Regions from separate parts of the Neobacillus sp. SAB-20_R2A genome, predicted to be linked through region 1. Evidence: riboswitches for the same ligand, from Rfam matches in the RefSeq annotation. Region 1 holds a riboswitch; each other region holds the start of a gene.
The links. Region 1 has a riboswitch for thiamine pyrophosphate ahead of thiM (hydroxyethylthiazole kinase). Riboswitches for the same ligand answer to the same signal wherever they lie in the genome.
Positions count from the first base shown of each region.

Region 2: it holds a riboswitch for thiamine pyrophosphate, as region 1 does, so the genes downstream of both, thiC (phosphomethylpyrimidine synthase ThiC) here and thiM (hydroxyethylthiazole kinase) in region 1, are expected to answer to the same signal.
Region 3: it holds a riboswitch for thiamine pyrophosphate, as region 1 does, so the genes downstream of both, tenI (thiazole tautomerase TenI) here and thiM (hydroxyethylthiazole kinase) in region 1, are expected to answer to the same signal.

Region 1 is NZ_CP145895.1:2,484,534-2,495,113, forward strand. Features, by position in the region: gene hutU (urocanate hydratase) at 1-550, shown strand, start outside; gene hutI (imidazolonepropionase) at 763-2,055, shown strand; gene V5M37_RS12170 (agmatinase family protein) at 2,033-3,031, shown strand; gene V5M37_RS12175 (YjiH family protein) at 3,212-4,495, shown strand; gene V5M37_RS12180 (hypothetical protein) at 4,748-5,764, shown strand; gene V5M37_RS12185 (glycosyltransferase family 4 protein) at 5,799-6,914, shown strand; gene V5M37_RS12190 (HipA family kinase) at 6,911-7,711, shown strand; gene V5M37_RS12195 (glutaredoxin family protein) at 8,043-8,285, shown strand; TPP riboswitch at 8,413-8,521, shown strand; gene thiM (hydroxyethylthiazole kinase) at 8,597-9,421, shown strand; gene thiD (bifunctional hydroxymethylpyrimidine kinase/phosphomethylpyrimidine kinase) at 9,418-10,230, shown strand; gene thiE (thiamine phosphate synthase) at 10,227-10,580, shown strand, end outside.
Region 2 is NZ_CP145895.1:5,668,647-5,679,226, forward strand. Features, by position in the region: gene V5M37_RS27690 (penicillin-binding transpeptidase domain-containing protein) at 312-2,363, opposite strand; gene thiC (phosphomethylpyrimidine synthase ThiC) at 2,786-4,549, opposite strand; TPP riboswitch at 4,703-4,815, opposite strand; gene V5M37_RS27700 (peptidoglycan DD-metalloendopeptidase family protein) at 5,176-6,033, opposite strand; gene V5M37_RS27705 (VanZ family protein) at 6,165-6,632, shown strand; gene V5M37_RS27710 (nuclease-related domain-containing protein) at 6,660-7,631, opposite strand; gene spoIID (stage II sporulation protein D) at 8,685-9,722, opposite strand; gene murA (UDP-N-acetylglucosamine 1-carboxyvinyltransferase) at 10,112-10,580, opposite strand, start outside.
Region 3 is NZ_CP145895.1:3,690,972-3,701,551, forward strand. Features, by position in the region: gene V5M37_RS17855 (thiazole biosynthesis adenylyltransferase ThiF) at 1-879, opposite strand, end outside; gene V5M37_RS17860 (thiazole synthase) at 876-1,643, opposite strand; gene thiS (sulfur carrier protein ThiS) at 1,645-1,848, opposite strand; gene thiO (glycine oxidase ThiO) at 1,845-2,981, opposite strand; gene tenI (thiazole tautomerase TenI) at 2,965-3,666, opposite strand; TPP riboswitch at 3,728-3,837, opposite strand; gene V5M37_RS17880 (histidine kinase N-terminal domain-containing protein) at 4,050-5,156, shown strand; gene V5M37_RS17885 (zinc-binding dehydrogenase) at 5,966-6,256, opposite strand; gene V5M37_RS17890 (hypothetical protein) at 6,383-6,682, shown strand; gene V5M37_RS17895 (PaaI family thioesterase) at 6,760-7,206, opposite strand; gene V5M37_RS17900 (MFS transporter) at 7,243-8,574, opposite strand; gene V5M37_RS17905 (MarR family winged helix-turn-helix transcriptional regulator) at 8,621-9,043, opposite strand; gene V5M37_RS17910 (polysaccharide deacetylase family protein) at 9,188-9,877, opposite strand; gene V5M37_RS17915 (TVP38/TMEM64 family protein) at 9,894-10,559, opposite strand.

The sequences.
Region 1 (10,580 bases):
TGACGAAGCATTACTTCGCGAGTTTAAAGATGATGAGCATCTTTGCAAATGGGTAAGAATGGCCCAGGAAAGAATCGCATTCCAAGGACTTCCTGCTCGTATTTGCTGGTTAGGATATGGAGACCGTGCTCGTTTCGGTAAAGTGATTAATGACATGGTGGCTAGCGGTGAGGTTTCAGCACCAATCGTTATTGGCCGTGACCACTTAGACGCTGGTTCTGTTGCTTCACCAAACCGTGAAACGGAAGCAATGAAAGACGGTTCGGATGCAGTTTCCGACTGGCCAATTCTAAATGCAATGATCAATGCTGTAGGCGGAGCGAGCTGGATTTCGTTGCACCATGGCGGCGGCGTTGGTATGGGATATTCCCAGCACTCTGGCATGGTTATCGTAGCCGATGGTACGAAGGAAGCAGAAGTCCGCTTGCAGCGCGTATTAACAACTGACCCTGGGATGGGTGTAGTCCGCCATGCTGACGCCGGGTACGATCTGGCTATTAAGACTGCTAAGGAAAAAGGCATCAAAATGCCAATGCTTAAGCAAGACTAGTACTACCAGGTAAGGGTACGCAATCGTGTTTGGCGGATATATCTGCGAGTTTGGCGGATATGTCCGCTATTTTGGCGGATATCTCGGTTAATTCGGCGGATATGTTGATGTTTTCGGCGAATAACTTGCACTTTTTGGCGGATTCCATGTTGAAATGGACCTGTAGCCCGAGATAATCCCGCAATACTATGTTTTGAGAGGAATGACTCAAATTGACCAAAGCAATTTTTATTAGAAATGCATCTCAGCTTGTTACTTTACATGGCGGCTCTGATGCTCCACGGGTAAAAGCGGAAATGTCTGAGCTCGGCATTATCGAAAACGGCAGTGTCTGGATTGAGGACGGAGTTATTCAGGCTGTCGGCACTGATGAAGAGCTTGCAGCTAAATATGCCAACCGTCTCTCTGAGGCTGAACTAGTTGACGCCAGTGGAAAGCTTGTAACACCAGGTTTAGTAGATCCGCATACACATCTTGTTCATGCGGGAAGCCGAGAAAACGAGTTCAATATGCGCTTGCAGGGTAAAACCTATATGGAAATCATGAATGCTGGCGGCGGGATTCACGCGACGACAAGAGCAACAAAAGCCGCATCACATGATCAGCTCTACAAAGAAAGCTATAACCGTTTAAATCAGTTCTTGCGTCATGGTGTTACCACGGTTGAAGCAAAAAGCGGCTACGGAATGAATTGGGAAACTGAACTGAAGCAGCTTGAAGTGGCGAAAGAATTACAGGAAAAGCATGTGGTTGATGTAGTTTCTACTTTTATGGGAGCACATGCGGTTCCGAAGGAGTATAAGGAAAACCCAGATGAGTTTGTACGCGTGTTAGTGGAAGAGATGATTCCGAAAGTTGCTGAGCTCGGACTCGCGGAATTTAATGATGTGTTCTGTGAGCATGGGGTATTTACACCGGAGCAATCAAGGGTCATTCTTGAAGCCGGAAAGCGTCATGGTTTGATTGCGAAAATCCATGCAGATGAGATTGAGCCATATGAAGGAGCGGAACTTGCGGCAGAGGTTGGAGCCATTTCCGCAGACCATCTTCTAAAAGCTTCAGAAAAAGGTATGAAGGCAATGGCTGAAAAAGGCGTTGTCGGCGTATTACTTCCAGGTACAGCCTATTTTTTAATGGCTGAGTCTGCAAATGGCCGAAAAATGATTGATTTAGGAGTGCCGGTCGCGCTTTCCACCGATTGTAACCCTGGATCATCACCAACGGTTTCGCTGCCGTTTATCATGAGCCTTGGCTGCTTGAAAATGGGAATGACTCCGGCAGAGGTTATCACCGCTACCACCATTAACGCTGCCCATGCCATCAATCGCGGCCGCGAGATTGGCAGTTTAGAAGTCGGTAAAAAAGGCGACGTGACTATTTTTAACATTGAAAACTATATGAAGCTTCAATATTCCTATGGTGTCAACCATACTGATACGGTCGTGAAAAATGGCCGGGTGGTTGTCAAGGGAGGTCAGCTCATTGAAGAGCTTTCTTTATCCTAAACTAAATCCGCCAAGCTTTACATGGGTACGGCCAGAGGGGGGCAGTGCGGAGGCCTCCAAAGTTCATGAATGGATTGAGCCTCTGTCAGGTGCAAGCGACCCCGAAAAAGCAAAGGATGCTGACTTTGTGATAGTCGGCGTCCCGCTTTCCCGTTCGTCCATCAGTGCATCAGGTGCTTCGGAATTTCCCGATGCCTTTCGAAGAGCATGGAAAGGATTCACGACCTATAATTTGGATGAAGATGTGGATCTCACCGAAATGACGGCAATCGACGCAGGAGACGTCCCAATGCATGTCACTGATATCCGCCGCTGCCATGATAATATTATCGCGGCATCTACGGCACTTCATCAGCAATTTACGAAGTCCAAGATTTGCGCTATTGGCGGCGATCATTCGATTACGGCAATGATGGTAAAGGGTCTGCATCTCGCCCGGCCTGGCGAGAAGATTGGAATTATCCAATTTGATACTCATTTTGATTTACGGGACATGAGTGATAATGGACCTTCGAATGGGACACCGATGCGGAACCTGATTGAAAGCGGCGTCGTGAACGGCTCGAATATGTATAATATTGGTCTACACGGATTTTTTAACACTAAAGATTTAAAGCAATATGCAGATGAAAAAGGTGTTAATTATATTACGCTGGGGCGTGCCAGGAAAAAAGGCATCGAGGCGACGGTCCTTGAATGTCTGGACGCACTCGCCGCTAAAGTTGACACTATTTATTTGACGGTTGACATGGATGTCCTTGACATCGCTTATGCCCCAGGGGTACCGGCCTCAACGCCGGGGGGCATGACGACAGCTGAACTGCTTGAAGGGGTACTAGCAGCAGCCAAACATCCAAAAGTAGGCGCAATGGACATCGTCTGTCTAGACCCGCTTAAAGACAGTGCAGTCCAACCAACCGTTAAACTCGGCACCCAAGTATTTTTAACCTTTGTTACAGGGGTTATGTTGAGATAGGTGTCAGGCACCACAGAAAGACAATTTGGGGTATTTGTCCACCTCAGGTGGACAAATGCTTAATTTTTTGGTTTTGTACTTTAATGAACTAAAGGAAGTTTATTTCAAGGGGGATGGAGTATGGCAAATCATTCAGTTGAACAAGTAAAGGCTGTACAGCCGGAATTACAGAACAGCAACATGATGAATATCGTGAAGTTTTTTGTTTATAGTGCCATTGGTATTTTTGTCTTTTTTATTCCAGTAACAGTAAATGGGAAATCATCTATCATGCTGGACCACATTGTTTCCTACATTCAAACGGCGGCTCCAGGAGTTCTGCCATATTATGCATTGCTCGTGATTTTATTGGGTGCTGTTTACCCATTTATTAAAGGCACTTGGAAAAAAGACACGGTAACATTAGTCTTTTCAATCCTCAAAGTGTTTGGTTTTGTGGCAGGTGTGATGCTTGTATTTAATGTTGGTCCTAAGTGGTTTTTTGACCCAAATATGGCACCGTTTTTATTTAACAAGTTAGTCATTTCAGTTGGCTTGCTAGTACCAATCGGCTCCGTATTTCTGGCTTTATTGGTCGGCTATGGATTGCTTGAATTTGTCGGAATCTTTATGCAGCCGGTGATGAAACCGATTTGGAAGACACCTGGACGTTCTGCTATTGATGCAGTGGCATCCTTTGTAGGAAGTTACTCAATTGGATTATTAATTACCAACCGTGTTTTTAAAGAAGGAAAATATACTATTAAAGAAGCAGCAATTATTGCAACAGGATTTTCTACTGTTTCAGCCACCTTTATGATCGTTGTTGCCAAAACGCTGGATATAATGAACATTTGGAATGCCTATTTCTGGGTAACATTTATCGTAACATTCATCGTAACCGCTATCACCGTCCGTATTTGGCCATTATCCAAAATGAGTGATTCCTATTATCAAGATATGGAGGGTGACGTAGAGGTTATCATTAAGAAAGACAGAGTGAAGACTGCATGGAAAGAAGCGATGGTAACTGCAAACGAGTCTCCTAGTCTTGGTAAAAACATTTGGGACAACCTAAAAGACGGCTTTGTCATGACAATGGGGATTCTTCCTTCGATCATGTCAGTTGGCTTGCTGGGTCTTGTTTTAGCGGAATTTACCCCAGTTTTTGATTGGCTTGGCTATATTTTCTATCCTTTCGCAAAGCTCGTACAGCTACCGGATGCCATGCTTGCTTCAAAAGCCAGTGCTTTAAGTATTGCCGAAATGTTCTTACCGGCACTTTTAGTAACAAAGGCTGCACTTGTTACAAAGTTTGTCATTGCTGTTGTATCCGTTTCTTCCATCATTTTCTTCTCAGCAGTGGTACCATGTATCCTTTCAACTGAAATACCACTTACAGTCGGCAAACTTGTGGTCATCTGGTTCGAACGAGTAGTCCTGACGATCCTGATTACAGCACCAATTGCATTTTTAATTCTATAAGCCAAGGAATTTCGTTTTCCAAAAAAACCTTGAGTTTCAAGGTTTTTTTTTATGAAAAAATGCTATTTTCAAAAATTACTTTCACATTTATAGGATACAAGCCTTAACCATTCGCCGCTCATATGAATTAACTATTAGAAGAGGCGGATATTGTTAAGATTTTGGATGGTTATCGTTTTGTGGAGGTAATATTAATGAATTATGCTTCATACCTAATGGCATATTTTAAAAAATACAGGAGGGAGGAAATAAATGAATATTAAGCGTCTCGAAAATATATTGAGCAGGATTAGCGTCCAAAATGTACCTAATGCAGATGTGGAGGTTGTGAATAATACGCGGCTGACGATGATTGGGAAAGGCCGGCAGGGAGCAGTTTTTTACTATACTAATAACATTTGCGTTAAGGTGTTTGGAAATGAAGAGGATTGTGAACGGGAGTATTATGCTTTATCGCTTGGCCAAAAGACTACCCTTTTACCGCGAGTATATGCGAAAGGGAAGCTTTACATTGCAATGGAGATTATCAAAGGGGTTGATCTGCGGGAATATTTGCAATCACAGCCATTAACGGAGGAACTCTCTGCAAAACTAATAGACATGCTTATCACTTTTAAAAAAATAGGTTATGAACGGATAGATCATCATAAACGGCAAATCTATTTGCAGGAGGACGGGAGCTTAAAGGTGATTGATGTCGCGAGGACCGTATGGCGCGACCGTGTTTACCCTTATCCTCGAAAATTAATTAATTCCTTAGGGAAAGAGTATAAAGAAGTATTTTTATCCCATGTACAAGCATTATCGCCTGACTTATATGAGGAATGGCAGAACTTCATCCGAATGGAAGAACTTTCACGTCATATTTATGAAATCATACTCAAGCAGGAAACCGACAAAAACACTTTAAAAAAATTAAGTGAAAAGAATTTAATCGTAGACAACGAAAAAAAATACGTATTACAGCTTGAAGGGTTAATGTATAAGGTTTTTAAGGAAGAATGGATCAAAACCATGCTGGCCCGAGGTACTGACCCAGAAGTAGTTATGGAAAAGATTGATGAGTACTGGGATAAACGTGAACAAAGTTTTGAGAAGAATTACTCAATGAAAGAGAGCAGCAAGAAAAATAAGGATAAACGCTCCCGCCGATATGAAGGATACAGTTATGATGACCGAAAAAAAGATCGTCACCACAGTAAAGGTCATCATGATAAAGATCGTAAGCGTCACAAGCATGAAAAAGATAAAAAAAGACACAAAAGGTAATCTACAAACCTATTAAAAGAGAGGTGAAGCGAACATGAAGATATTAGTCATCTGGCGCTTGCTCACTGTAGGAGGAGTAAATGCCGGTTGGCGAAATCGAGCCATTTATTTTAAAAAACACGGAATTGAGACCGAATTCCTCTATACGACGGACCACGGCGGCCTTCATATTATGCAGGATGTGGCTAAAGTTTATTTAACGAAGGACGACAAGGAGATTATTAACATTATCAAAGAAAATGGATATGACGCCATCATCGTAGTCGACACCGGTGCTGCCTACAAGTGGATTCGAAAAGCGAAATACAAAGGTCCTATATTAATAGAGGCTAGAACCCCCGAGCTTATCAAACTGATGCCGCACCTGAAAACCTTCAAAGGAATCGAGCCCAAACTAATCATTGTTCCCTCCCACTATCAGAAAAGGCTTGTTTCCATTCTTACAGAGGATATCCCTATTCACGTTATATACAACGGAGTCGATACATCTTTTTTTCGGGCATTGCCATTGGAGGAAATCGATTTTGCAAGCCAGCCTCTTAACCAGCATGGTAAAAAAATTGTCGGCTGGATAGGCCGTACTGATAGGCGGAAGAATTGGCCAATGCTATTGGAGGTCGCCGAGAAAATAAAAAATGAACGTGATGATATAGAATTCTGGCTCATTGGCGGTGCACAAAGCGTCCAGCGGGAAGAATTTGCTGCCGCTTGGAATGACGGGGAACTAACTGACATTGTGAAATGGTTTCCCGTTATTCCGTACCAGCAGATGCCGCATGTCTATGCCAAAATTCGCGAATCGGGCGGCTGCACCCTAGCGACAACGAAGTCGGAATCGTTCGGGAATACTTTTATTGAATCGATGGTGTGCGGAGTTCCTGTTGTGGCTTCGAACATCATGCCAATTAACGAACTGGTGGTAAATGGTGAGACAGGCTTGCTTTATCGGGGCCAAAACGTCGACGATGCAGTCAAGCAAATCTATGAGATTGTAGATAATCCCGACATGCATCGAAAAATGTCGGCAGCTGCAGTTCGTCGGGTGGAAGAGAATTTTGCCATTCAAGTGGTCGCGGATCAATACGTTCACTTATTAAAATCATTCATTCAATTGGAGAGGAATGGAGATGGGGAGGTGGAGGCGACTTGATTAAACCTGTTTCTTATCAGAAAAAATTACAAGGAAAATCGAATGCTCATCTAATCACGTTTGATGATGGCAGGGAGTATGTGGTGAAATTCTTTCAGCAAGGTTTTGAAAGATCTTTGCCCAATGAATGGGTCGCCTACTGCCTTGGGCGATATCTAGGATTGCCGATTCCATTTGGCAGAATCGTAGAAATTCCGGAGGAATTCTCGTTACAGGTGCCTGAACTTGCCGAGATGGGACACACCCAATACCAATTTGCATCTTTGTTTATTCCCGATTGTCTGGATGGCCACAAGGTTTCAAAAATTTCTTCTATTGATAACCACCAGTCATTAGCGGGTATTATTGCATTTGATTATTGGCTGTTTAATCGTGATCGGACTCGTATGAATGTTCTTTTTCAAGAAGTTGCCTCAGGTTCAGGAGCGTATAAGCTGTGGATGATCGACCAGGCAGAGGTTTTTGGTTCCTATAATTGGACCCAGGAGGATGTAGATAATCTCCCTGCCGATTTATTAAAAAGTGCCACACATGAATTGATGTCGGCCTATATCGAGGATGAAAAAATATTTTATGAGCACCTGGAAGTCATTCAAACAATCCCCATTTTATTAATAGAAGAAATTGTTGAGCTTATCCCGGAAGAATGGGGCGTCACAAAAGACGAAAAAAAAGCAATAGTAACAACACTCGTAACAAGGCGAAAAAAAATTCTTCCTAAATTGCTCGAAAGGTTTATGAAAAGAAAATGGGTGTCAGACATCACAAAAAGACATTTTGGCAAATTGTCCACCTGAGGCGAATGAATTGTAAAATAATGGGTACACAATCGTTTAAACCGTCATTTTTTGACGGTTATTTTTTTGTTTTTTCGTGGTTTTTGGTTGAATAGGCTGTTTTGTGATGGGAAATTATTGTGTTTATTCCTTGGGAAAGCGCATGAAGTGACATTTCTCGAGTTGTGAGGTCGGTAGAGTGATGTACAAAACGACATGACCCGACATGAAGCTGTATTCCCACTGTTTGCCTTTATATAAATCATTTGGCGTATAATCATTTAAATTGCTTTTTGTAGGTAAAATGAATATTGTGTATGTTAGACATAATCGGACAGGGGAGAATTTTATCTTGAGCAAACAAGTAATTGTTTATACCACCAACGACTGTATCGAATGCACAATGGTTAAGAAAGTCCTGACTGAAGAAGGGATTCCTTTTGAGACAAGAAATGTGGCAGAAAATCCTGAGTATCAAAAGGAAGTGGAAAAATTCGGTTTTCTCGGTGTTCCTGTTACGGTAGTGAATAACCGTGCGGTAAAGGGTTTTACAAATGATCTTAAAGAATTGATGGAGCTTGCGAAAGAGAGCTAATAAGTACAAATTTCGGAAATCGAGTATTTCGGAGTTTTTAGAAGCGGGTTAAACAAAAGTATTTTTAAGATATTTTTCTTTACAAAAAAGATTCTTAGGTTTATTCTGATGATAATTTCATATTTGATGTAACTACTAGGGGTGCCCTGTTAGCGGGCTGAGAGAAAACGGCTAGTTTTTAACCCTTCGGACCTGAACTGGATAATACCAGCGTAGGAAAGTAGACCATGTTTAATTTTTACGGTTTCTTACTTAACTTAACCAGGTCCTTTATGAGGGCCTGGTTTTTTTTTAAAAAGGAGGAGAAGGATTTGCTTAAAAACAACTTGTTTGAAACGTTGCAAAAAGTAAGAGAAGTAAAACCGCTTATACATAATATTACGAATGTAGTGGTAACCAATTTTACTGCGAATGGACTTTTGGCTCTTGGGGCATCACCGGTAATGGCCAATGCTGCTGAGGAAGCCGCAGATATGGCACGGATCGCCAGTTCACTAGTTTTAAATATTGGCACTTTAAATTCACAAACGGTAGATTCGATGATTTTGGCAGGGAAGGCGGCCAATGAACAAGGTATTCCGGTTATTTTTGACCCGGTGGGTGCAGGGGCAACCCCTTATCGGACGGAAACAGCGCAAAGGATCATGGGGGAACTAAGAGTATCCATAATTCGAGGGAACGCCGCTGAAATTGCCAATGTCGTTGGAGAGAAATGGGAAATCAAAGGTGTCGATGCGGGAAGCACAAATGGTAATATTACCGATCTCGCCATGACTGCTGCAGAAAAATTAAACTGTATCGTCGTCATTACAGGGAAGGAAGATGTCGTTACGAATGGGAATACCACTTATGTTGTGGCTAATGGACATCCATTGTTAACAAAAGTGACAGGTACTGGTTGTCTATTAACCTCCGTTATTGGTGCATTTACCGGGGTGGAGAAGGATTTACTGCAGGCATCTGTTGCTGCAGTCTCGATATACGGAATAGCCGCAGAAAAGGCGGCGGAACTAACGGTGGAATCAGGCCCAGGAAGCTTTCAAATCGAATTTTTGAACCAGCTTTCGAAGATTGCTGAAGATGACATCAATCTTTATTCTTCCATAAAAAAATTAACAGGAGGAGGGCAAAAATGAAAAAGGCGTTAACGATTGCAGGTTCCGATTCAGGCGGTGGAGCCGGAATTCAGGCGGACCTAAAAACGTTTCAGGAGTTAGAGGTTTTTGGCATGTCCGCATTAACCGCTGTTACAGCGCAAAATACATTAGGTGTCCATGGAGTTTATCCAATGACAGCAGAAGCGGTTATCGAGCAGATGAAAGCCATCGGTGAGGACATGGGGACTGATGCGGTGAAAACGGGTATGTTATTTAATGCGGAAATTATTGAAGCTGTATCTGTTAATCTTACAAAATATCATTGGGATAATGTTGTTGTCGATCCTGTAATGATCGCAAAAGGCGGGGCTTCCTTGCTGCAAATTGAAGCAATTTCTGCGATGCAGAAATTTTTAATGCCGCTTGCCAAAGTGGTTACCCCGAATATTCCAGAGGCTGAGGTCCTAACCGGGATGTCTATACGTACAGCAGAAGATAAGAAGGAGGCAGCAAAAAAATTACATGCCTTAGGGGTGCAAAACGTTGTGTTGAAAGGCGGCCATGATGAAAACCCTTCAGAATCAACAGACCTCCTCTTCGATGGAAAAGAATTCTATACTTTTACGAGTAAGCGAATTCCGACTAAGAACACACACGGCACTGGCTGCACTTTTTCAGCAGCGATTACTGCTGAACTGGCTAAGGGAGCAGATGTATATCAAGCGGTCATCAAGGCGAAGGATTTTATTCAGGCTGCAATTGAAGATGGGATTGCGATTGGACAGGGACATGGGCCGACAAACCATGGGGCTTACCGGAAAAGGATCATGGAGATGGTCCAATCATGATAAACTTACGAGAAGCCTTGAAAGTATATTTTATTATGGGAACAGCCAATTGCAGGAAGGACCCGGTTGAGGTATTGAAAGAAGCCATCGCCGGAGGAATTACCTTTTTTCAATTTCGGGAAAAAGGCGAAGGGGCTTTAATCGGGGAAGAAAAATATGCTCTTGCGAAAAAACTGCAAAGCCTATGCAAAGAACACAGAATTCCGTTTATCGTTAATGATGATCTTGAACTGGCAATCGCGCTTGACGCAGATGGGGTTCATATTGGTCAGGAGGATGAACCGGCTGTAACAGTCAGAAATCAAATTGGCGATAATAAAATTCTTGGTGTATCCGTTCATACACCGGAG
Region 2 (10,580 bases), 2.7 Mb from region 1:
AATCGGAAAGTATATCCAAATTAATGGTAATCACTCCAAAAAGGTAATTGAAAAGTTACCTTTTTTGGGAAGTTCAGTCGCTCGAGATAGGGGTTGACGAGTAAATTCTAGATTCAGGCGAGTAAAATATAAAAATAGACGAGTAAATATCAAAAGTCGGCGAGTAAACTCACAAATCCAGCGAGTAAACCCAAAAACAAAGCGAGTAAATTAAAAAAAGGTAATTTCCAATGGCCTCAGCGCTCCAAAACCGGGTACTTTCCCCACAAAAAAGGCACCTGGCCCCTAGGCCAGGTGCTTCAACCACTAACTTATTTCCATTTCATATAAATATTCTTCACCATTTTTACCGGAATGCCCGATCCGCCCCTGTCTTTTACGTTCTCGACCATCATGGCCACCATCAGATTCGGCGAATTGACGTTCCAGCCAATAAACCAGCCATTCTCGAGCCCGGTTTCGCCCTGTTTCTGCTTGAATTCCGCTGTTCCGGTTTTTCCAGCAAGCGGCTTGTCGGCCATTTCTGCAGCATGGGCAGTTCCTCCGGCATCACCAACGACCTTGCGTAAGTCCCCTGCAATCAAACCAGCATTGTCTGCAGAAACAACGCCTTCCTTCCACACCTGCCCGCGCTTCTCTTCATCCAACAGTATCGGCTTAATCATATTGCCATTATTGACAAATGGCGTATAGGTGCTCATCAAATGAACAATGCTCATCTGCACCTGTCCCTGGCCATAACCTGAGTCGGCTAGCGCAATATCGCTTCCCAATGATCCAATCTTTGAAGTCTCAAGCGGATAGGCGAACGGTAACTGCTCTTCAAAGCCAAACTTTTTCAAGCCATCAGAAAAGCCATCTTTCCCCATTTTCAACGCGGCCTGTGCAAAATAAATATTATCCGAGTACACCAACGCTTTTTCGAGATTGATTGGACTGCCCTCGTGCACCCGGGTCACGAAATAGCCGCCCCAGGATGCATCCTTCTGCCATTTCGGCCCGAGGATCTGCACACCCTCGTCCGGCTTAATCGCGCCACTTGCGAGCCCTACAGCTGCCGTAATTGGTTTCATCACAGACCCAGGTGCAAATGCCTGTTTAAAGCGCGTTAACAGCGGCTGGCGGGCATCATCCTGCAGCGCCTTCCATTCGTCCGCAGAGAAGCCAAGCGCAGCCTGATTCGGGTCAAATGACGGGCTGCTGACGAGCGCCAGTGTTTCCCCTGTCACCGGGTTCATCGCAGCCGCCGTTCCGACCTCGCCAGCCGGAGCACCAGCCCCAGCAGTTCCTCCAGCCACGGTCCCAGCGGCACCTGCTCCACCACTCATCTCCGCATACACCACCGCCTGCAAATCCGCATCAATGGTCAGCTTGACATTTTTTCCATCAGCAACCGGCTTTTCGGCGAGCACTTCCTCGCCGCCGGCCTTCTTCTTAATCACAATCTTCACGCCGCTCTGGCCCTTCAGCTGCTCATCCAGCACCTGCTCCAGTCCGCGCTTCCCAATCACATCGCGGCTCGTGTAGCCCTTGTCCTTCCGCTTCTCGAGCTCATCCGCGGTAATCTGACCGACATAGCCAATCAGCTGCGCAGCGGCCTCCTTGTACGGATAAATCCGCGCGTCCACCTTGCGCGTCTTCACTGGCTCGAGCGCCACGAGCTGAGCAATCCGCTCAGAATCGTCCATCGACACCTTCTTCAAAGGAACAAACATCCCCGGCTGTACCCAGCTCGCCTTCAACGCCTTGTCGACCTGATCCGGCGTCATCTTCAACAAAGAAGCCAGCTGCTCCATCACCGGCGCCGCAATGTCCCCGGCCGTCACTCCGACCTCGTACACCTGGCCGTTCACAGCCATCCCCGTGCCGTTCCGGTCAACGATTTCGCCCCGCTTCGCCGGTACCGTGCTCAAGCTCAACTTGTCGCCCTCCTGCATTTTTGGAAAAATGAACCCCGGGTTCCAGTCCACAAACCAGTTTTCCTTATCGTCCTTTTTTTCCTTTTTCAACAGGGCTTCTTCGGTAAAATTAATTGGCCCCGCGACACTATTCATTTTGGCGCTAAAAGAATACTTGGCTTGCTCTTTATCCGCCTGTTTATCGTCTTTCGGTTTTTTGAAGTCAATCTTGAGGTCCGTAATCTGTAAATCGTCGTAGATTTTCTTATAGCGGTTCGTAAAATCATCTTTAGAGATTTTCTTTTTGGCATCATTCGAAAGGTAATTATACATGTCTGCAAACTTTTGCTTATTCCATAAGGCTATGTATTCCGAGAATCGATCCTGTGGCGTTGGCTCCTTGCTGCAGCTGGCTAGCAAAACCCCCAGCACGACCGCAAGCAAAAGCCCAGCAACTTTTTTCAAGACAAACCCCTCCTTTATTTTCCATTTTAACACAACCATAGACAGATTTCTCTTTAAAGCAACGTAGGTCCTCGTGTATTCTAGGTATAATCAGCTGACTCTTTAACATATGCCCAAGCCCTACAATCTACCGCAACAAAAACACCCCACCGCCAATTTCAGGACAAAACTCCTAAGGAAAATAGCGTCATTAAAAAATCCCGGCTATTAAACCGGGATTTCCTTTGTGACTAGGTTAATGGAAATCAATAATAGGTGCTTTCTGCGAAACCGCACTTTCGGCATTTCCTCATACCATAGGATTCGGAAAATAGATGCCTGCAATGTTGCTGGATGTTTTCAATTTCCTTTTCCAAGATATGAATTTTTTGTTTTAGGATGTGATTTCTTCAGTTATTTCTATTACCTTAATGGAATTCGTCTCATCGATAAATTCTTGATCCATCATGAATAAATTCCTCCGCTTTTTTTCTCATGCCTTCTTCGATGTCCACTTCTTTACTCGCTGCCTTTTCCCGAATGTCATGTGATATTCTCATCGAACAGAACTTTGGCCCGCACATGGAGCAAAAATGGGCTGTTTTTGCCCCCTCCGATGGCAATGTTTCGTCATGGTATTCCCTTGCACGCTCCGGATCCAAAGAAAGATTAAACTGGTCTTCCCATCTAAATTCGAAACGGGCTTTCGATAAAGCGTTGTCTCTTTTTTGTGCACCGGGGTGCCCTTTGGCCAAATCAGCGGCATGAGCGGCAATTTTATAAGCAATGACTCCTTCCCGAACATCATCTTTGTTCGGTAAGCCTAGATGCTCTTTGGGTGTCACATAACAGAGCATCGCCGTTCCAAACCAGCCGATCATCGCCGCTCCGATAGCTGAAGTAATATGATCATATCCTGGTGCGATATCGGTGGTTAAAGGTCCTAACGTATAAAATGGCGCTTCTTTACAAATTTCCACTTGCTTATCGACGTTCTCTTTGATCATATGCATCGGTACATGACCAGGCCCTTCAATCATCACCTGCACATCATGTTTCCAGGCAATGTCTGTTAATTCTCCGAGCGTTTCAAGCTCTGCGAATTGTGCTTCATCATTTGCATCGGCAATACTGCCTGGACGGAGCCCGTCTCCCAGAGAAACAGAGATATCATATTGGTTCAGGATTTCACATATTTCTTCAAAATGAGTATAGAGGAAATTTTCCTTATGATGAGCCAAGCACCATTGCGCCAAAATCGAGCCGCCGCGGGATACAATGCCTGTTGTCCGTTTTGCCGTTAAAGGAATATATCGCAGCAAAACGCCGGCATGGATCGTAAAATAGTCGACGCCTTGTTCCGCCTGTTCAATTAACGTATCGCGGTAAATTTCCCATGTTAAATTCTCGGCAATCCCATTTACCTTCTCAAGTGCCTGATAGATTGGGACCGTTCCGACTGGTACGGGAGAATTGCGAATGATCCATTCTCTCGTTGTGTGGATATTTTTTCCGGTCGATAAATCCATGATGGTATCGGCGCCCCAGCGAGTTGCCCACGTCATTTTTTCAACCTCTTGCTCTATAGAGGAGGTAACAGCCGAATTCCCGATATTTGCATTAATTTTCACATGAAAGTTTCGTCCTATAATCATCGGTTCGCTTTCCGGGTGATTGATATTGGCTGGGATAATCGCTCTCCCGCTGGCAACTTCCGCACGAACAAATTCCGGGTCCCTATGTTCACGAATGGCTATGTACTCCATTTCAGGGGTAATAATGCCTTTTTTGGCATAATGCATCTGGGTAACATTTTTTCCTGTTTTAGCTTTTAGGGGTGTTTTATTTACATTGGGATACCATTCAAGGTTTGCACGTTGGTCCCCTTCATGGTATCCGTTATCCTTGGCCTTTATTTCTCTTCCAACATAAGCCTCCACATCATTCCGCTCGAGAATCCAATTCTTACGCAATGCTGGAAGTCCGCTTTGAATATCGACCTGATAATTCGAATCTGTGTAGGGGCCGCTCGTATCATAGACCCGAACAGGCTCATTTTCTTCTTCTCCAAAAGCAGCAACGGTTCGACTAAGTTGAATTTCTCTCATCGGAACCTTAATATCAGGTCTTGCCCCTTCGACATATACCTTTTTACTTCCAGTGAATTGTGATTTTAACTCGATGTTCCCTTCCACTTGCTTCTGCATGTAACTTCCTCCTTCAAAATGGTTTGATTTTGCACCCTGGGAGTTACAGCGCAGTTCATTACTGGAAAGTAATGGAGGACAATACAAAAAGGTTCTGTTTGCACAGAACCTGATTTTTTCATCCAAAAGTAGCGGTACCCAAATTAAACACGGACACCTTTGATACTACTTCCCTACGCTGGTATAATCCAGATCAGGTTCAAAGGGTCAAAGAATTTATGCATTCTTCTCTCAGTCCGAGCCATCGGACCCCCCCAGTAGAGCATTTCAAACAATATTAAGTTATAATCTTACAGTCAAAATATATCAGAAATTTTTGGAAATGGAAAGCTTTTTGGTAAACTTTGTGGTTATCGGAACAGATAATTCTCATAACTGTTTTTCAAACTTTCACCTTTTGTTCATAGTTTGTTCATATCTGCAGGGTAAGATAAAAGTGTGAAAAGGACAATCTCAGTCACACTTTTTCATAACCCCCCCTTTTAATATATCGTGTTGGATCCGGCAATCGGCCGGGTCCTATTTTTTTGCTTAATGTGCGGAATCTGGCACTCGGCCGGATTCTTTTTTTGAAAAAAAACGTAAAAAAAAGAGGAAGTACTCCCCTTCCCCTTATACTTTCAATATTAAGAATTTGTCTTTTCTTTTGAGTTAGTGGACTCGTCTTCTTTGGTCTTGCCGTCGTCTGTTTCCTTATCGGAAGACTGGTCGTCGGAGCCAGCTGGATCCTCCAACTCCTGCTGCTTTTTTTCGCTAGGAGTTGTTTGCATAGATTCCTTGCTGTTTGAAGGAGTCGCTTCTTGTAAAGTGCTTACCGGTTTGTCGATATACTTACTAGGGTTAACCGCGACGCCATCTTTACGAATTTCAAAATGGACGTGTGTTCCAGCTTTTTCATTGAACATGCTTTGCCCAGCCTTGGCAAGAACATCTCCCTGTTTCACCTTGTCGCCAACTTCAACTTTAATGTCTTTCACGGACTGATATTGTGTTACAATACCTTTGTCGTGTTCAATTTCGATGACATTTCCAAGCACCGCGTCTTCTTCAACACGGGTGACAGTTCCGCTGAGTGATGCTAATACATCAAACGTTTCGCCGTCCTTCATGGTGATGTCGACACCAGTATTCGGATTGTATGTGTTCTCGTAGAATACTAATGCGGCTTCCTGGTCTTCAGCTTTCCCGCTGAAATCATAGAACTTTGTCTTGATGACCGCAGATGCTGCATCCTTCACCGGCATTTTGACGTTTTCTAAAGCCGAGTTAACTTCAACTGCAGGCGGGTTGGTCTTTTTGCCAGTAATATCAGTAGACTTGTAATCGTATTTGTCTGAGTCTCCTGCACTGGACTGATACCAAAGAACACCTGTTAAAATGATTGCTGCACTTGCGATATAGATGGCTGGAAATACCCAACGCTTCTTGAAAAAGCGTTTTACGCTGGAACTTTGAGAAGATCGTTTGTTTTCTTCCTCTCTCATTTTCATCACCTCAGCAATCATTCTGAACAGATAACTAGAATTATATACACTAGTCTGAAAAAAATTTTATTTTTTGTAATCGCCTGCGTTTTTATGCATCTTTTTGAAAAACTTTTAGGGGGAATTGTTTCATGAAGGCTTTAAAATGGGTGCTGCGGGTCCTGCCCGTGCTTTATATGGCAGCCATCTTTATCCAATCGAGCCTGCCGTCGGACCACTTCGTGCGCCTGCCCGATTCGAATATTGACCACACTATTAAAGAATCATTGCATTTAATAGAGTTTGCGATTTTATATGTATTACTAGTCCTCGCATGTTTGACGTTTAGACGCGGTAACACTGACCTGCGCAGCAATGCTGTCGCCGGTTTCAGTTTTACACCAGGCTGGAACTTGGCCTGTGCCCTGATTGCGGCCTTCTACGGCATCAGTGACGAAATCCACCAATCGTTCTATCCATACCGCTCCGCGTCGTTATTTGACCTGTTTAAGGACTTCCTCGGCATCAGCGTCTGCTACTATTTTATTCGTGGTGCATTGTTTAAGGGGAAGTTTGCAGGTCTGGCGAAGATGCTTGGCCGTGTTCGGTCTGTTTCTTAAAACCACTGCTGGTTGGCGGTGGTTTTTTTATTGCAATACGGGATGGTGATAAACACGGTCTTTAAATGTACCACTATGGGGGAAGTCTGCGGTCGTTAGAAAATGGCTGGCCACTCTTATCGAATCTATATGGAGAAACTCTCTTAGCTCAGAATTTGTGATAGTCGGTTTTATTAAAAGAAAATAATCGTTGATGGCTGGAATATGGGCAGTTTTCGATTTGGCGTTACACTTCGGGCACCACCAGGTTCCGGAATGATAAGTCATCGGCAGAAAGCGGCAATCGGGGCACTTCACACCAGTGGGGATATCTTTAGGAGACAGGTGGAATTGCTTTAATATATCGGGATTATCGGGAGTGTGCTTCGATAGTAGTAATTTATTTACCTTTTTTAAATCCTTGGAGCCTAGCTTCTCTATCTTTTGAAATTCTTTAATTTGTTCTATTTTTTCTATTAAAAATTCACTATTACATACATTCCGAAGAATCTCTTCGTTCCCGTGCTCCGCTGTAATTAAGGTTTTTTCATTACTGTTTACAAAAAGATAATGGATTGGAACGTTTGGAAAATGGTGCTCTTGCAGCCACCCGTTTAGCTTTCGCGCCTGGAGCTTGGCCTGCAGCACCGGATTCTTTATGCGTTCCTCCTGACCATTTTTTCGCAAAAAGGCCTGATTTAATTCTCTTTTAAAATGGATCTCCCCGCTCCTATTTTTCACTTCCAACGCTAGGCCAAACATCGCACACAGTAGCAGGATGTCAATTTGAAAGTAATACTTTCCATAAAGCAGGCGGATATCGTGGTAAATTTGATAGTCGGCCTCTGGAAGCATGCTCAAGTAAAAGTCCACGGATTTCTCGCCACGATACCCTGCCATCCTATTTTTATATTCGTGAACCAAATCCGGCCAATCGGGGTGATTGGGATCCATCCTTCCATCAAAAAGTGCCTGTAATTTCTTGATTCTTAATGACATTTCACAAGGTTTTGCAAACAATCGGACCACTCCTTTCAATTTGCTCCTACATTTCCTCTTTTGTTTGCCAATTTCCTGCAAAAATCGACATGAACTTTTGAACTTTTTATGGCGTTTTATCCAATTAGGTCTGGCCCGAGGTAACTTTCCATTGACCTTTTTTGAGAGATTACCATTTATTTGGATATACTTTCCGATTTGGTGTGGTTACTTACCAATTTAGCGCACTTACTTTCCACTTTAACGATTTTACTTACACTTTTTGATCAAATACTTTCCAAACTTCCTCATTTACTTTCCGACTCCTTTTTAGAACAGTACTCCCCTTCCAACCACTACCCAAAACAGCTAAAAAGCCAGGCGGCGAGCCTGGCCCAGGTAACTTTTCAATGACCTTTTTTGAGAGATTACCATTTATTTGGATATACTTTCCGATTTAGTGTGGTTACTTACCGGTTTAGCGCACTTACTTTCCACTTTAACGATTTTACTTACATTTATTGATCAAATACTTTCCAAATTTCCTCTTTTACTTTCCAAACCCTTTTTAGAACAGAACTCCCCTTCCTAGCGCCACCCAAAACAGCTAAAAAGCCAGGCGGCGAGCCTGGACCAGGTATCTTTTCAATTACCTTTTTTGAGAGATTACCATTTATTTGGATATACTTTCCGATTTAGTGTGGTTACTTACCGGTTTAGCGCACTTACTTTCCACTTTTACGATTTTACTTATACTTTTTGATCAAATACTTTCCAAATTTCCTCTTTTACTATCCAAACCCTTTTTAGAGCAGCATCAGCCTTCCAACCGCTACCCAAAACAGCTAAAAAGCCAGGCGGCAAGCCTGGCCCAGGTAACTTTTCAATGACCTTTTTTAAATAATTTTCATTTATTTGGATATACTTTCCGATTTAGTGTAGTTACTTACCGATTTAGCGCACTTACTTTCCACTTTGACAATTTTACTTACACTTTTTGATCAAATACTTTCCAAATTTCCTCACTTACTTTCCACCCCTGCCTAAACCAAAAAAGCCAGGCACCCCCACCCGCCTGGCTTCCACTCACACTCTCTATTTCTTCGCCGTAATCGTCGACATCATGTTCTCCGCTGAGGTCACCTCGACGCCCTTGTAGTAGTACTGGACGATGTCCTTGTAGTTCTTGCCCTCCGCGGCCATTCCGTTCGCGCCGTACTGGCTCATGCCCACGCCGTGGCCATTGCCGCGTGTTGTGATCACAATATTATTCCCCTTACGTTCCCACGAAAAGTCAGACGACTTCAAGTCCAACTTATCGCGGATGTTTCTTCCGGTCAATACCTTGCCATTAAAGTCAACCTTGGCCACGCGCTTGCCCTCGGTCCGGGCGACAATTTTTCCAAGCGCATTACTTGATCCGATTTTCACTCCTAACCGTGATTCAAACTCTTTCACGGTTACAACCTTCTGATTGGTAAATTTGGGGGAATCCTTATCCCAAGGACTTGAAACACTCCGTAAATACGGGATACTTCCAGACCAGTAGTCCTCCGAATTTTCCGTAAAACCGTTGCTGGTGGAGAAAAACAACGCATCAATTGGCTCGCCATTATAAGTCAAAATCTGTCCGCTCGTTGACCGGACAGCCTCTAGTATCTTTTTCTTTTTCCATTCATAATCTTTTCCCCAGTTCTTCCTTTGCTGCGCGTCATCTATGTAGGCTTGATGGAGCTGTGGGGTGTCCGTTACCTGCGAACCTTTTGGGGCACCAATCGTATCCCCTTTAACCAACCGATTAACAATATACGTCCGTGCCGTCAGCGCCTGGGCCTTGAGCGCCTCCTCGTTGAAATCCGCCGGCATCTCGGCAGCGACTACCCCGACAAGGTAATCTTCCAGCGGGGTTTCTTCAATTGCGGATTTGGCGGTGCGGAACACGGCCACGTCAATTGCCGCGTCAGAGGATGGGGAAGTAGTTTCCTGCGCCGCCGGCTGCTTCTTGGCGAGATCCTCGCCCAGCTTGCCGCTCGCCTTTTCGCTCGAAAAAGGCAATACCAACACAGCGGGTATAATCAGTGTCAAGGCAATAAGAAATGCTGCTAGTACGATGAGTGGTTTGATATTTTTCATGATTGTGCCTCCAGTTTGTAAATTCACAGCCCACTTGCGCCCGGGATGCGTCACATTACAACATATGGGAGCGGACAAGCATTTATTACTTCTTTTTCGAAAAATCAACTGGCAAAAAAGTTATCCACAAATCACAGAGTTATTCGACTTATCCACAGAGTTATCAGACATAATTGGGTATAATTCCACGTTATTTATAATGATAACCGAACCGCTTGTGGACAACCCGCAACACCCTCTAAACAAATACAAAAAAACAGGACCCGTTATTCCAGGCCCCGTTGCTTTGGTTGTGTTCAGTTGTACCCTTAAAATAGGATTTAAGCTGAGTATAGAACTAAATACCCGCGGCATTTAGTCCAATTTTAGAATGGAACTTTGCACGCCCCTTAGGCATTTAGATCCGTAACATATTTTCCAAGTTCGATAAAGGTTTCATCTGCTTCCTTCACACGCTCGATGTCAGCACCTAAACCAGCAAGCTTTTCGTGGAAATTCACGTAGCCGCGGTCCAAATGCTTCAATTCAGTTACGCGTGTTACACCTTCAGCAACCAGCCCGGTTAAAATCAATGCAGCTGCAGCACGAAGGTCTGTTGCCGCCACTTCGGCGCCTTGTAAGTTAGAAGGGCCATTTAGAATTACAGAACGGCCTTCAATTTTCACATCGGCATTCATGCGGCGGAATTCCTCAACATGCATAAAACGATTTTCAAACACAGTTTCCGTAATCATTGATGTGCCATCTGCACAAAGCAGCAAAGCCATCATCTGTGACTGCATATCAGTCGGGAAGCCTGGATGCGGCATCGTCTTGATGTCGACCGCCTTCAAGCGCTCTGGCCCAATGACACGAACG
Region 3 (10,580 bases), 1.2 Mb from region 1:
TCCAGTTTGTTTCTCCAATATTTTTTCTAACGCTTCAAGGTCGCGCACCATTGGAACGGAGGGACGGATTTGAACTGAATCCCTTCCACAAAGGACCGCCGTTTTTGTTTGATTTTCAAAGGATAAATAGGGGTACGAGCGCTGCGGCCCGCAAGAAGGACAATCCTTGTTCTTCAATTTATCTACCTGAATGGCACTAAATTGGTTTTTCCATAAATCAAAGGAAACGAGTTTGTTTCTTAATGAGTCCACATCTCCGACCAAGATTTTCAATGCTTCACTTATTTGGAACGAGACAACCATGTTTACAGCTGGACTAATTATTCCGGCCGTGTCACAGGTTAACCCTCCCAGAGGAACTGTTTCAAGCAAACAAGAAAGGCAAGGCGTTTTTTCAGGAATGATCGTGTAGGAAATGCCGTAGCTGCCCACACAAGCACCGTAAATCCAGGGAACTCCGGCTTTTTGCGAGACATCATTTATCATCATTCTTGTTTCAAAATTATCCGTAGCATCCATCATCAGATCTGCTTCTTTTGCCCAATCTTCAAGCTCTAGGGCTGAAGCATCTGCAATGATGGCCTCAATGTTCACAGAAGAGTTAATCGCTATTAACCGATTTTTAGCCGCGATTGCTTTTGGAATTCGATTTTTCGCATCTTCCTCTGTAAATAACTGCTGCCGCTGTAAATTGGACCACTCGACATAATCCCGATCCACGATGGTGAGTTTGCCGATGCCAGCCCGGACAAATGCTTCGGCACTTGCAGATCCAAGTGCTCCAACTCCAATGATAAGTACGTGTTTATTGGAAATTTGCTGCTGGCCGTCTTTTCCTATCGGCGGAAACAACTCTTGCCTAGAGTATCGATTATTCACCCGATACTCATTCCTTCCTTAGGGCTGCTGGCTGTCGCATATCGCTTTTTCTCGATTCTGCCCGCTTCATAACCTAGCCTTCCCGCTTCAATCGCCAATTTCATCGCTTTTGCCATTTTAACCGGATCCTTTGCTGCTGAAACTGCGGTATTTAATAACACCGCATCAGCTCCTAATTCCATTGCATAGGCAGAATCAGCAGGCGATCCGATACCCGCATCGACAATGACAGGAACTACGGATTGTTCGATAATAAACTGGAGGTTTACCGGATTGATAATCCCTTGACCAGAACCGATTGGCGACGCCCCTGGCATGACAGCATGGCAGCCTGCTTCTTGAAGTTTCCGGGCTAGCACCACATCGTCAGAGGTATAAGGGAGTACAATAAAGCCTTCCTTCACCAATTCTTCGGTGGCCTTTAGCGTTTCAATCGGGTCAGGAAGTAACGTTTTATCACAGCCGATCACTTCCACTTTAATCATGTCGCATAAGCCTGATGCTTTCGCTAACTTAGCGATTCGGACAGCCTCTGCAGCTGTTTTCGCTCCTGCAGTGTTTGGCAGCAGCGTATATTTATTGGTATCTAGCTGCTCTAAAAAATTCGGCTGGCTGGCTTCAAAAATATTCATCCGTCTTACTGCAAATGTAAGGATTTCTGCTTCTGACACTTCGACCGCCTGCTTTTGGATGTCAAAGCTTGGATACTTCCCTGTCCCAAGCAATAAACGAGATTGGAAGGATAATGGACCAATTTTTAACATATCAACCGCCTCCTACAAAATGGACTATTTCAATTCGGTCTTTATCTGCTAGTCTAGTTCTTTGGTGTTCCAGCTTGGTTAAAATTTCACCGTTTACTTCGACCACAACGACTTTATCATGGATTTCAAAATGCTGAAGAACATCTGACACAAATACCATACTGTCTGATAATTGGGTCCATTCGCCATTTATTAATACCTTCATGGTTTACCTCCTACCAACATATTTCTGTCGAGCCTGAAAGCTGATAGCAGATTCTCATCTTTCAGTCTGCCTTCGATTAATTCAGCCACTAGTTTCCCTGTAATCGGGCTAAGTAGAATCCCATTGCGAAAATGCCCTGCTGCCACAAACAAATTCTTCCACCTCGGATGCACGCCAATGTAAGGCAGTCCATCACCTGTCTGTGGCCGAATTCCAGCCCACACCCGCTCCCACGCTGCCTCTTTAATTTGCGGTATGATTTGGGTTGCTCTTTCCAGTAAAGTGGAAATCCCTTTTGCTGTTACCTTTTTATCGAATGTATGTTCAATCATGGTCGCACCAATATAAATTTCTCCATTCTTTTTTGGTACAAGATAGCAACGTTTATCTGAAAAAATGGTTCTATTGATAATTGGCCTTTCTGTTTTAACTGAAAAGCATTCACCTTTAACAGGATACATATTCATCTCTAAACCAGATTCACGCATTAATTGGGCCGCCCAAGCACCGGCCGCAACAACAAAGTTATCACTAAGGATGGTTCCGTTCGTGGTTTGCACCCCTATCACCTGACCGTTTTGATAAAGAAAAGATAGCACTTCGGTGTTTTCAAGTATTTTAGCACCAAAATGGACCGCCGCTGTTGCGAACGCCTGCGTTAACTTTGCAGGCTGTACATGCCCGTCGTTCGGGAGATACATCGCTCCAGGTACGCTTGGTGAAAGTGACGGTTCCATTTCTTGTAATTCCTTCGCATCCAGCCATTTTATGGTTGGATCCCATTTCTTTTGAAAGGTGACTTGTTTTTTTACTTCTTCTGCTATGTCTTCGGTTTCTGCAATTTTTAACATCCCTTTATTGACAAACTCGATGTCCACACCAGTAGTTTCCAATAATTCATTAGCGAGAGCCGAAAACATTGCTTGACTTTTTATCGCCAACTTGAATAATGGACCGTCATGTTCAAGTTCAGCTTGCGCAGCCAGCATTCCGGCGGCAGCACTTGATGCTTGGCAGCCGATTTGTTCTTTCTCAATAATGATGACTTTTCTTCCTTGCTTTGATAACTGATAGGCAATCGAGGCTCCATTAACACCACCTCCAATTATGGCAACATCAAATGTATGATCCATATTTCCCACCTCCATCTCTAAATGCATGTATGTAGGACTTTACGGCTAATAAGGGGTCACGAGCATCTAAAACACCTGACATGACAGCGATACCCGTTGCCCCTGCCTGTAGGACCTCTTCCGTATTCTCCGGCGTTATCCCGCCAATGGCAATCACGGGAATGTTCAGCTGTGACAGCCGTGTTAATTCCTCTAGTCCTTTTGGGGTCTTTCCTGGTTTTGATTGCGAAGGGAAGACATGACCGTATAGAACGAAATCAGCTCCATTCTCCTTTGCATTTTTTCCTTCTTCATAAGAGTGAATGGAAGTCCCGACCCTAAGTTGAGGAAAATGCTCCTTTACACAGGCTGTATCTAAACTATGATAGGCTAATTGAACACCAAGGGCCTTTGCCACGATTGCAACATCTACCCGATCGTTAATCACGATTTTTGATAGAGGGACGTTTACATTTGTTAAAAGTTCGACTGCTTGAAAAAGCTCCTTTGCTGATTTTTGTTTTTCCCGCAAGTGTAGCGCAGTTACAAATGGATGAATATCCTTCGCTATTTCAGCCAATTGGTGGATCGACATTTTACCATTGGATATAAGATGCAACTCTTTTTCTTTTAGACTAGTAAAAATACAACTCCCCCCTTTGAATGGATTTCGCTGGTCTAAGGAAGCGCAAAACAGGCAAAACAAAAAGCCACTTCCTTTTGTAAGAAAGTGGCCGAAATTTAGAAATAAAAATTTTGCTCTCCAAAAATCCCGTTGTCCACTTCCCTACGCTGGCATTAACCAGATCAGGTTCATAGAGTCCCGAAGTCACACTTCAATCTCAGCCTTTTCAAAAAGGCACCTCTAGCGGATTTGATTCATATTCATTTGAAAAGATTACCTCATATGGATATATGGTAACATTTTATTCTAAAAAGTCAAACATTTCAAACTTTATTTGCTCGTACATTTCATCAAATTGCTTTGAAATATTTCTTATTTACACCTATTTTGAGGCACGAGAACCGTCCCCATGCATCAAATTTTTATGCTATAATCACTTTAATATAGTGGAAAGCAGGCTGTGTATGGATAAAAAAGTAGGCCAATTTCTAATTGAGAATGAACAAAAGTTTATACATTTTTGGGAAGAGCAAATTATTATCCATCATTACCGGGATAATCCAGAGCTAATATTAAAGAATGGTCATTTAATGTACCATCTCATAACTAATTCAATTTTAAAGGGATTCTCTGATGAAGATGTTAAATCATTGGCGCACAAAGTAGCCCTGGAACGGGTCGAGGCTAATGTCAATATTGGGGAATTTGTTTATAATGTAAATCTGGGCAGAAGTATAATTATTAAATATTTAAACCTTTCCGGACTCATACCAGAAGAGCTGCAGCCAACGATTGACTTGGTCAATAAACAGTTTGATTTATTCTGTTTCTACGCTGTTTCTAAGTACACCGAAATCAAAGATAAGAAACTACAAGAACAAAATTTATTTATTTCTCAAACACATAAGGACCGGTTGGCGATTCTTGGACAAATGTCTTCTAGCTTTGTTCATGAATTTCGCAACCCGCTCACTTCCGTTATGGGCTTTATAAAACTATTAAAGCACGAGCATCCTAATCTACCATATTTAGATGTCGTCAGCCAAGAATTAGATCAACTTAAGTTCAGGATTACTCAGTTCCTTCATACATCAAAACTAAACACGCTGGCAGAAAGCCAGAATGAAGACATTACCATCCATTTATTAATAGAAGATGTGCTTGATTTCCTCTATCCAAGCATCGTCGATGGCAATGTCCAAATTCATACAAATATCGATGCTGATATTTGTATTACTGGCGATAGGAATGAGTTAAAACAAGTTTTTCTAAACCTATTAATAAATGCAGTTGACGCTGTGTGTGAAGAAGAAAATCTGCGGAAAATTGATATCCAAACAAATATAGATGATCACCAAATCAAAATTCGTATTTCTAATAATGGCCCCACTATCGATCCTGAAGCAGTACATTTAATTTTCGAACCCTTCTTCACTACTAAGAAACTAGGTACCGGTATCGGCTTATTCGTTTGTAAGAATATTGTTGAGAAACATCACGGTGAAATAGAATGTATGTCAGATAATCACTTAACTACCTTTCAACTTACATTTCCTATTAAACATAATTAGAATTCAAAAGCACCGCCAAGGCGGTTTTTTTTTGTAAAAAAAGAAACCAGTTAAAATAAGCTGGTCGGGCGCATTTTGTCTTTCTATGATGCCCAACTATTATGGATTCAACGGTTCGGGCCCATAAAACCTTTCTATGATACCGAACTTTTCTATGATTCATCAGTTCGGGTGCATAGAACCTTTCTATGCGACCAAACTTTTCTATGTTTCATTAGTTCGGGTGCATATAGCCTTTCTATGATACCAAACTTTTCTATGATTCAACGGTTCGGGCGCATAGAACCTTTCTATGATACCGAACTTTTCTATGATTCATCAGTTCGGGTGCATAGAACCTTTCTATGCGACCAAACTTCTCTATGATTCATCAGTTCGGGCGCATATAACCTTTCTATGATACCGAACTTTTCTATGATTCATCAGTTCGGGTACATATAGCCTTTCTATGATACCGCAATCTTTCATGATTCATCAGTTCGGGTGCATAGAACCTTTCTATGCGACCAAACTTCTCTATGATTCATCAGTTCGGGCGCATATAACCTTTCTATGATACCGTACTTTTCTATGTTTCAACGGTTCGGGCGCATATAGCCTTTCTATGATACCGTACTTTTCTATAATTCAACGGTTCGGGCGTATATAACCTTTCTATGATACCGAACTTTTCTATGTATCAACGGTTCGGGCGCATATAACCTTTCTATGATACCGTACTTTTTAATGATTCAACAGTTCGGGCTCATAGCTTTCTTATGCGACCGAACTATTGAAAGATGCACTCGCTTACGTCAAATTAATAGTTTTCAAATTGTAATAACTACCTTACCTTGAGCATGCCCTTGTTCGAAATACTTGAATGCTTCATGAATTTCACTTAATTTAAACCTTTTATCAATGACTGGTGTAATTTTTCCAACTTCGATAAGCTCTTTTATGAAATTTAAATCGCTTTGGTTCTGCCTCTGTAAAAAGCTGCCCATTTTTTTATTTCCAAAGAGGGAGAACCAAGGCCACAGTGTCATTGCTTGAAACATTTGAGCCCCTGAACCTCCTACATGAACGAAAATTCCATTACGAATTAGACCAAAAGTCATAACAAGTGACGAATCCTTTGTCTTAAAAGGATTGCTTCTGTATACTCAAAACCATAGCAGTATTTGTTCAAGGAACGCCTTGTTGTTAAGCTTTCGCTTAGATACTAATAGCCAAGGAGTGATGATGTGATAAATCGTGTTTACGAGAAATTGGAGGCTGCCCTTCTGGATTGGGAAATGATGAAGAAAGCTTCAGAGGATGAAAGCGAAGAATGTGCCGAACGGTTTGAAAGGCATTTTTATGAGTTTATTGACGAATTAAAGATTTGGTTTCAGCAATTGGAACCGCCAGCCACTATCGATGATGCAGAAAATCTTCCTGAAATCAGTGATATAATCGAGCGTTTACCGGCACCGCTTCAACTCAACTTTTTAACAGAATTGGAGTTAATTGTGGAAGGAGAAGACCAAGTCCGCTACGATTAATCCCCACCAAAATTCACAAGTGGTGACGCACGGGGACGGTTTTCATGTTTTGGAAGCATGAGAACCGTCCCCATGTTTTATTTTAGCTGAACTCGCTTTCGTTCCGGATTTCCTTTTAATATCATACATGTACTAGTAGAATGCCCTACTAGACTTCCCTTTTCATCATATACATGACATTCCAGCAATCCCACTGTAGAGCCTTTCTTAATCAGTTTCCCCTCTGCTCGAAGCTTCGATTTAAAAATCGGTTTAAGGAAATTAAATTTAATTTCAACTGTCGTAAACAGTTCGTCATCTGAGAGCGTTGTGACAAAAGCATATCCCATCGCAGCATCCGCAATGTCACACAGAATCCCGCCGTGCAGCGTCCCCATTGGGTTATGTAATCGATCAGAAGCTTCCATTTCAATCACAACTCTGCCTTCCTCCACCTCTACCACTTGAAACCCAAGTACTTCCGCAACTGGTGCAATAGGTACTTCACCTGTCATCATTTTCTTCATACCTTCTAAGCGACTCACAAAATTCACCTTCCAAATTATTTTTATTAGATTCTATTAAACTTGAATATTGATTTCTCCTTTATGTGCCCTCTTTCCATACCAGATAAGGATGAAGAGAGAACCTACGAGAACGACTATTAACAGCAAATAAATGTGCTGAAATGAGGAAATGAAAGGTATTTTCGCTTGCCAGCTGATTAATACGCCACAAATTGCGACTGCTAATGACCCTCCAAAGAATTGGCTGAGTTGACTTAACCCCATACCAGAACCAATCTGATCCTTGGCTAAAATGCGAGATACCTCATTGGATAAAGCAGATATTATCGTCGAAAGAGCCGGAGCGAATATGATATAGCCAAACATTACGATGTAAGGCGATACCTGTACCAGCATTGTCATAAAGATCATACTTGCGGCCATGAGAAAATGCCCGATTATCAGGAAGCGATAATTGCCATACCGGTCAATCCAACTTCCGACCCGCCTAATCATAATGGCAGATAATAGTGATCCTGGACACATCATCAATCCTACAGCTCCTGCAGGCAAATGAAACCCATCTGCCAACAATAAAGGCAGCATAAAGAGCATTGACATATTCAGTATAAAAGCACAAAAACTAACAACAAGAAGTTTTCGGTAACCATGATGCAGAAACAGTTTGGGGAGTACAAATGGATTTTTCGCCTTGCGTAAGTGCCATATGTTCACGGTGAGTGCACCAAAACTTAGGAGTAGAAACCATAGGGACAATTGCATGACGCAAATCAACAGTGATACCACTGCAATGGCAGTAAGGGCTGCGCCGGAAATATCAAATCTGAATTCAGTGGGGATTTCTGGTGGCAATAGCTTCCACAATACCGGTACCAATGGAATAACCATGCAGGTGATAAGAAAAAGTCCATTCCAGCCAATAAACTGGGTGATTACTCCGCCAATCACTGGTCCCAAAGCAAAAGCAAGAGATGTCCCTGATGCGATAATGGTAATGGCCCGTCCACGGCGCTCGAACGGCACGTAACGGCTTGCCAAGACAATACCTAATCCTGGCACGGCACCGGCACCGCTTGCCTGTATCAAACGAGCAGCCATAAGAATACCAAAACTATGCGTGAAAAAGCCTACGATGGATGCCGCCCCAAGTAGGATAAGACCAACGAACAGCAGCTTCCGAATCGGCACATAATCGGATAATCGGCTGAAGATGACTGTTGATAAGGCAAACACAATGGAATACCCTGACACAATCCAGGAGCCTTCACCGGCTGTTATGTGTAATTCGTGTATGATGGTTGGCAGGGCAACGTTGAACATCGTCGTATTCATGAGGACCAAAAATGACCCGATTGCCCATACGGGGATAATAATTCTATCGTTCAAGTTGAAACCATCCTTTGCAATTAAATTTCTATTTTTCAAAACTTCTTTATTTGTTCGCAATTCCAATGTCATAAAGTATTCTTTTAAATCGCTGAATCTCTTCAACCTTTAAACTAGACATCACTTCCTCATTCATCTCATCCATCTTCTGACATAGTGGTACTTCCAGCGATTTTCCTCTTTCCGTCAGAAATACTAGCTTGTTGCGACGATCATTGGAGTCCACTCGCCTTTCGATAAAACCGTTTTGTTCCAAGCGGTCGATAATCCCTGTTATGGTCGCACTGTCTAGCAGAAGTCGTTCAGCTAATTCAAAACTAAATTGTCCATCCTTTCTCCACAGCTGACGAAGCAGTGCATATTGAACTGGTGTCACACCGTACGGGGATAATTTGGATTTACTTACTTGATTCACCTTTTGCAATGCTTTTCCAAGTAGAAAATGAACACAGATATCGGCTTTTTCCATAATTCACCACCACTATTATTCAAATTTTCTGATTAGTAAGAATATAACATACCCAAATTCATTTGTATACAAGTGATTTGTATGCAAATGATTTGGGTAACGAAAAAACCAACTCTTACCGATGGAGTTGGTCGATATTTCCGGCTATATTTGATCAATTCTTACACAAGAAATACCTCGGCTTGAGACCTCTTTAAAAACAGCTTTTAATGCATGAATGGTATTCACGGGAGCCTCTTCATCCGCACCAATGGTTTTTCCACAATCATGCAAAAGGATGACGTCACCATTTTTCATTCCATGTAAAAGCCTTTTTTCTACTTTCTCACTGCCGCCTTTACTGCGCCAATCCTCTGCCATCAACGACCATAGAATGATTTTATATCGATTCAAAAGAAAAAAATCAAATACATTTAACAATCCCCACGGCGGACGATAATAGATCGGCCGTTCTCCCGTAATTCTTTCAATGACGGCAGCACTCTTGTCTAACTGGCGCCGAACCATCCATGGATCCATGATCCAGTTAGACTTATGAACGTAATTATGAATGCCAATTAAATGTCCCTCTGCTTGCATTCTTTCGATTAACTCCGGGTATTGTTCCGCTTTGGACGCCACGACAAAAAATGTTGCTTTTATATTATTTATTTTTAACAAGTCCAAGAGCTGTGGGGTATAAATCGGATTCGGACCGTCGTCAAAGGTAAAGGCAATTTTTTCAGAGGCACATTTCCGTTTTAACACACCAATCCCAAATCCCGCCGTTAGAGAATAAGGAATTAACCAATATATAAAAAGAAAACTACAAATGAGAAGAACGATGTTAAACATCCTTCAATCGCCCCTTTTAATCCAACTTTCTTTTAAAAACCAAACTTAACACAGTTGATAAAATAAACAGTGTGCCGCCAAGGATAAACGGCATCAATTTTCCATATCGCAGCCCTGCAAATAGGCTGCTTACCGAAATCGTATAGGGCAATATCCCCAAGGCTGTTGTCCAGATAAAAGCCCTTTTGTTTACTCCTAATATACCTGCCGCATAGTTGATAAAATGATACGGCACCAATGGGACAAAACGGATGAACAAAAGTCCTGCATCGCCTCGTCTTTGCAGCCAGCGATCTATTTTTTCCAAGTAAGGCTTGGCCAAAGGTTCAATGATTGGCCGGGCAATCCAATTAGATAAATAATAGGCAAGGACTGCCCCAGCGATTCCGCCAATCCAGGAATACAAACCTCCCGCAATGGGTCCGTATATTTCAATCAGAAAAAGCGAAACGAATTCGCCGGGTGCCGGTATGACATTGACAACTGTTTGAATCATAATCCCCAGGATGATTCCGAAAAACCCTAGATGGCGGATAGATTCCAGCCATTCTTTTGCCGTTCCTGTATGAAGGAAATATAAATAAAGTCCGGTTAGTAGTAAAAATATCAACAAGCTTCCAAATGATAGTAAACGAGCCATTGGATTTTTTATGTTGGATGATTCTTTCATTACATTCTCCATGTTTCACCTTCTTAGCGGCTA